2 regions of the Streptomyces sp. NPDC048352 genome follow, and region 2 is predicted to be linked to the other one. Evidence: riboswitches for the same ligand, from Rfam matches in the RefSeq annotation. Region 2 holds a riboswitch; the other holds the start of a gene.

Region 1 (3,184 bases), on a different contig from region 2:
TGCGGGTAGTCAGGAAGCCCGCGAGATGGTCGACTTGGGCTCCTACTGAAACGCGTTCTCGTCACCGGCCAGTCAGCAGGGAGAGCCCCCATGTCAGAGGCCGCACCCCAGCCCACGCCTCACCCCACCCCGACCACCACCCCCCACGTCACCGACCACGGCGGGGGTGTCTGGGCCCTGAAGGTGCCCATCCCCGACAACCCCCTCGGCCACACGCTCGTCCACGTGCTCGACACCGGCCGCGGGCCCGTCCTGGTCGACACCGGCTGGGACGACCCCGCCTCCTGGGACACCCTCATCGCCGGGCTGGGCGTGCTCGGCCTCGCGGTCGCCGACGTGCACGGGGTGGTCATCACCCACCACCATCCCGACCACCACGGCCTGTCCGGCCAGGTCCGGGAGGCCTCGGGGGCGTGGATCGCCATGCACGCCGCCGACACCGAGGTCGTCGTGCGGACCCGTTCCGCCGAGCCGGGCGTCTGGTTCGACTACATGGGCGAGAAGCTCGCCGCCGCCGGGGCCCCCGAGGAGCACGTCGCCCCTCTGCGCGCGGCCCGGGCGAGCGGGCGGATGCGGACCCTGCCCGGGCTGAGCGCCGCCGTCCCCGACCGGGAGATCGTCCCCGGCGAGCTGCTGCCCCTCGCCGGGCGCCGCCTGCGCGCGATCTGGACCCCGGGCCACACCCCCGGCCACGTCTGCCTGCACCTGGAGGAGGCCCACCCCGCGGGCCTGCCCGGCAACGGCCGGCTCTTCTCCGGAGACCACCTGCTCCCCGGGATCTCCCCGCACATCGGCCTGTACGAGGCCCCCGGGGACACCCGCGTCACCGACCCCCTGGGCGACTACCTCGACTCCCTCGAACGCGTCGGCCGCCTGGGGCCCGCCGAGGTGCTCCCCGCCCACCAGCACGCCTTCACCGACGCCCCCGCCCGCGTGCGGGAGCTGCTGGAGCACCACGAGGAGCGGCTGACCGGGCTGTGGCGGCTGCTGGCCGAGCCCCTGACCCCCTGGGGGCTCGCGGAGCGGATGGAGTGGAACCGGCCCTGGGAGCAGATCCCGTACGGATCCCGGAACATCGCCGTCTCGGAAGCGGAGGCCCACCTGCGGCGGCTGGTGAAGCAGGGCCGGGCGGAGGCGGTGCCGGGCACGGACCCGGTGGCGTACCGGGCGCTGTGATCCGGTGCGGCCGGAGCCGGCCCTCGCCCGCCGCGCCCGGCCACGGGGCCGCACTCCGCGCCGCACTCCGGGCCGCCCCCGGTAAGGGGCACTGCCGCCCCGGGCCCCCCGACCCGCCGGCTACGGGCCGGTACAGTGAGCCCGTCGTCCACACTTCCGTATGGGGGGAAGCCGGTGCGAATCCGGCGCTGACCCGCAACCGTGACCCGGCCCGCAGCACGCGGGACGGCGAGCCGGAATGCCCCGTACCGGAGGTGCGCGGCTCGTGCCGCCGGGTCCTCCGGCGGCCGGCACCGTCGAGGTAAACGGAGCCGGAGCCCGGTGCCTGCGCGTGCCTGTCTCCCGCCCCCCGTACGAGAGGCACCCGCCCCGCCATGAACGTCCGTCGCAGCGCCGCAGCGCTCGCCGCATCCGCCGTGCTCTGCGTCGGCGTCGCTCCCGCCGCCCTCGCCGACACCCCGCCGCCCTCCCCCTCCGCGCCCCCGGTCGTCCCCTCGGGCCTGTTCGGCAAGGCCGACCCGACGTACGACGGCGTGTGGCGCCAGTCCCTCGCGCTGCTCGCCCAGCGGACGGCGGGCGTGAAGCCCGCCCCGCAGGCCGTGGCCTGGCTCACCGGCCAGCAGTGCGCGAACGGCGGCTTCGCCTCCTTCCGCGCGGACGCGGGCGCCGTGTGCGACGCGAAGACGGTGTTCGACACCAACGCCACCGCCGTCGCCGTGCAGGCGCTGAAGGCCCTCGGCGGCAAGGACGCCGAGGTCAAGAAGGCGGCCGACTGGCTGAAGTCCGTACAGAACGAGGACGGCGGCTGGGCCTACGTCCCCGGCTCCCCCAGCGAGGGCAGCTCCACCGCGATCGTGATCAGCGCGCTGGCCACGGCGGGCGAGACGCCGGACCAGGTGAAGTCGAAGGCGGGCAAGTCCGCGTACGACGGCCTGCTCTCCTTCCAGCTGGGCTGCTCCACCGAGCCGGCCTCCGACCGGGGCGCCTTCGGCTACCAGCCCGCCGACGGCAAGCTCGCCGCCAACGCCGACGCCACGGCCGCCGCCGCCCTGGCGGGTCTGGGCAAGGGCATCCTCGTCGAGCCCGCCGCCTCCGACACCGCGGCCGCCGCGCTCGCCTGCCCGGCCGCCCCCGCCGATCCGGCGGGCGCCGCCCGGGGCGCGGCCGGCTACCTGGCCGAGGCCCTCAGGAAGGACGGCCACCTCACGGCCGTCACTCCCGGCTCCGACCAGCCCGTGGCGGACACCGGCAACACCGCCGACGCCGTCATCGCCCTCGCCGCGGCGGGCCACCGGCAGTCGGCGGCGGGCGCGCTGGAGTGGCTCCAGAAGAACTCCGCGCAGTGGTCCAAGGACAACCCGGCCGCGCTGGCCACCCTCGTCCTGACCGCGCACGCGACGGGCACCGACCCAAAGTCCTTCGGCGGCACCGACCTGGTCTCGGCGCTGAACGCCACGGGCCCGGCCCCGCAGCGCGCGGACGCCGACGCGCAGAAGGTGGAGGGCAAGGAGGAGCCGGGCTCCGGCAACCAGAGCATCTGGTGGATCGTCGGAGCGGGCGCCGCCGCCGGCATGGGCATCGGCATCCTGCTGAGCGGCCGCCGGAAGAAGAACCAGCTGTGACCGGCCGCCGTCCGCACATGGCGGCGGGTGCGGTCGCGGGCGTCCTGGGCGTCCTGGGTCTGGCCCTCACCCTGTTCGCGGCCTCCCCGGCCCTGGCGGCGGGCTACCGCTACTGGTCGTTCTGGGACGGTGCGGGCGGCAGCTGGGCGTACGCCACCCAGGGCCCCTCGACGGCCCGCCCCGCGGACGGCGCCACGCTCGGCTTCCGCTTCTCGGTGAGCAAGGACGCCGCCGACGAGGCCGCCCGGCCGCGCGCGGCCGCCGACTTCCAGGCCGTCTGCGCCGGCACCGCCCCGGCGGACGGCCGCAAGCGGGTGGCGGTGGTCATCGACTTCGGGGTGCCCGGGGACGCGCCCGGCGGCGAGACCCCGCCGCAGGACACCCCG
Region 2 (3,184 bases):
TGCCCTCACCCGGGTCGTTGACCAGGAACGGGTAGACGAGCGGCAGGTCGCCGAGCGCCGCGTCCGGGGCGCAGGACGCCGAGAGGCCGGCGTTCTTGCCCGGCAGCCACTCCAGGTTGCCGTGCTTGCCCAGGTGGATCATCGCGTCGGCGCCGAAGCCGCCGTCCTCGGCCGCGGCCTGGATCCAGCGGTACGCCGCCAGGTAGTGGTGCGAGGGAGGCAGGTCCGGGTCGTGGTAGATCGCGATCGGGTTCTCGCCGAAGCCGCGCGGCGGCTGGATGAGGATCAGCAGGTTCCCGCGGCGGAGCGCCGCGAGGACGATGTCGCCCTCCGGGTTCGAGGAACGGTCCACGAACATGTTGCCCGGCGCCTCGCCCCAGTGCTCCTCGACCTGCTCGCGCAGCTCGGCGGGCAGCTCGGCGAACCAGCGCCGGTAGTCGGCGGCCGGGATGCGGACCGGGTTGCGGGCCAGCTGCTCCTCGGTCAGCCAGTCCTGGTCGTGGCCGCCGGCCTCGATCAGGGCGCGGATCAGCTCGTCGCCGTCGCCGGAGACCAGGCCGGGGATCTCGGTGACCGGGCCGAAGTCGTAGCCCTCCGCGATGAGCGTGCGCAGGAGTTCGACGGCGCTGGCCGGGGTGTCGAGGCCGACCGCGTTGCCGATGCGGGAGTGCTTGGTCGGGTAGGCGGAGAGGACCAGCGCGATCCTCTTGTCGCGCCGCTCGATGTGGCGCAGGCGGGCGTGGCGTACGGCGATGCCGGCGACGCGGGAGGCCCGCTCGGGGTCGGCCACGTACGCGGGCAGGCCGTCCTCGTCGATCTCCTTGAAGGAGAACGGGACGGTGATGAGCCGGCCGTCGAACTCGGGGACGGCGACCTGGGTGGCGGCGTCGAGCGGGGACAGGCCCTCGTCGTTCTGCTCCCAGTTGCCGCGCGAACCCGTCAGGCACAGCGCCTGGAGGATCGGCACGCCGAGCCCGGCCAGGGCGCCCGCGTCCCAGGACTCGTCGTCCCCGCCCGCGGAGGCGGTGGCGGGGCGGGTGCCGCCGGCCGCGAGCACGGTGGTGATGATCGCGTCGGCCGGCTCCAGGGCCTGGAGCAGCTCCGGCTCCGGGGTGCGCAGGGAGGAGACGTACAGGGGGACGGGCTGCCCGCCCTTCGCCTCGATGGCGTCGCAGAGGGCGTGCACGAAGGCGGTGTTGCCGCTCATCTGGTGGGCGCGGTAGTAGAGCACCGCGACGCGCGGGCCGGCGGGGGCCGCGTGCGGGGTGCGCTCCAGGGGGCCCCAGGTGGGGGAGGTGGCGGCCGGCTCGAAGCCGTGGCCGGTGAGCAGCACGGTGTCGGAGAGGAAGCGTGCCAGCTGCTCCAGGTTGGCCGGGCCGCCGTGCGCGAGGTAGCGATGCGCCTCGGCGGCGATGCCGATCGGGACCGTGGAGGCCTCCATCAGCTGCGCGTCGGGGGCCTGTTCGCCGGTCAGCACGACCACCGGGCGGGTCTGGCCGGGCGCGAGGAGCACGTCCAGGCCCTCCTGCCAGGCGCGGAGCCCGCCGAGGAGGCGTACGACGACCAGGTCGGCCCCGTCGAGGAGACCGGGGAGGTCGTCGAGGGGAAGGCGGGAGGGGTTCGCGAACCGGTACGGCACGGGGCCGCCGGCGGTGTTCGCGGCGCGGGCGCTGAGCAGATCGGTGTCGGACGTCGACAGCAGCAGGATCATGCGGCGGCAGGCCTTCCTCGGGGTTTCCGCGCCCCGGGCAGTGAGGACAGCGGGAGTTCCTGACTCACCCGGCCGATCGCTCCGCGGGGTTCACAGTGGCGGGACCGCGCCGGAATCGCACCGGGCTTCCTCCCATGTCGCCGTCCTCGGCGATGACGGGCCGAGCGGTCCGTCGGAAGGTCATCTTAGGCGGCCTTTTCCCTGGCCGGGAGTGGGGGTGGGGTGGGCGGCGGTGGTGGGGCCCGGGGTGGGGGACGTGGTGGGGGTGGGCGGGTGCCGGGTGCCGGGTGCCGGGTGCCGGGTGCCGGGTGCCGGGTGGGGGTGCGGTGGGGGTGCGCTGCGCGGGCTGCTCCCCACCCCGCCCTTCGCCCGTTCCCCGGGGCTCCGCCCCGGACCCCGTACTCGGGGGCTCCGCCCCCGGGCCCCCGTGGGCTCTGCGGGGCTTCGCCCCGGACCCTGTGCTCGGGGGCTTTGCCCCGGGCCCGCGTAGGTTCTGCGGGGCTTCGCCCCCGCCCTCACCCCCGTGGGCTCCGCCCCCGGACCCCCGTGGGTTCTGCGGGGCTTCGCCCCGGACCCCGTGCTCGGGGCTCCGCCCCCGGGCCCCCGCCCGTTCCCTGAGCCCCGCCCGTTCCCCGGGGCTCCGCCCCCGGGCCCCGTGCCTGGGGGCTCCGTCCCCGGGGCCCCGGGGGTTCTGCGGGGCTTCGCCCCGGGTCCCGCGGGTTCCACCGGGCTTCGCGCCCCCGCCCCACGGGCTTCGCCCCCGCCCCCACGGGGCTTTGTTCCGCTGTTCTGTGGGTTTTTCCGGGGTTTCGCCCCGGGCGCCACGGGGTTCGTCTGTGGAGTCACGTCGGATTTCCGGGGCTTCGCCTCCCCGGGCGTCGGGCCTCAGGTGTCGGTGGGGGTGTGGGGGTTCGGGGTGGCGACGGACACAGGTCGGGGGTGGGGAATCGTGGGTATGCTCGCGGCCATGCCCCAGCCCCCTTCCGCCGCATCGCGGGACGAACCCGTCATACGCGACCGCGGCGACGCCTGCCCCGGCGCGCTGCGGCTGCACGCCGCCGACGACGGGTACCTGGCGCGCGTCCGGATCCCCGGCGGGCTGCTCACCGTCCGTCAGGCCGCCGCGCTCGGGCTCGCCGCCGACCGGTTCGGGGACGGGCACCTGGAACTCACCTCGCGCGGCAACGTCCAGCTGCGCGGCCTCACCGACGACTGCGGCGCCGGGCTCGCGGCGCTGCTGGACGGCGCCGGACTGCTGCCCGCGCCGAGCCACGAGCGGGTGCGCAACATCGTGGCCTCCCCGATGGGCGGCCCCCACGTCGTGCACTGGGTGCGCGAGCTCGACCGCGTGCTGTGCGCCGGCGCTCGGGCGGCCGCCCTCTCCGGGCGGTTCCTGTTCGCCCTCGACGACGGACGCGGGGATGTCGCCGCCCTCGACCCCGACGTGACCGTGCTCGGCCGCGCGGACGGGCG

Evidence for each region. Region 2 has a riboswitch for cobalamin ahead of cobN (cobaltochelatase subunit CobN). Riboswitches for the same ligand answer to the same signal wherever they lie in the genome.
Region 1: it holds a riboswitch for cobalamin, as region 2 does, so the genes downstream of both, AB0D45_RS16775 (prenyltransferase/squalene oxidase repeat-containing protein) here and cobN (cobaltochelatase subunit CobN) in region 2, are expected to answer to the same signal.

What each region holds. Positions count from the first base shown of each region.
Region 1 is NZ_JBEZKZ010000028.1:2,656-5,839, reverse strand. Features, by position in the region: gene AB0D45_RS16780 (MBL fold metallo-hydrolase) at 91-1,176, shown strand; cobalamin riboswitch at 1,307-1,437, shown strand; gene AB0D45_RS16775 (prenyltransferase/squalene oxidase repeat-containing protein) at 1,551-2,798, shown strand; gene AB0D45_RS16770 (SCO2322 family protein) at 2,816-3,184, shown strand, end outside.
Region 2 is NZ_JBEZKZ010000054.1:20,911-24,094, reverse strand. Features, by position in the region: gene cobN (cobaltochelatase subunit CobN) at 1-1,711, opposite strand, end outside; cobalamin riboswitch at 1,744-1,901, opposite strand; gene AB0D45_RS24570 (cobalamin biosynthesis protein CobG) at 2,679-3,184, shown strand, end outside.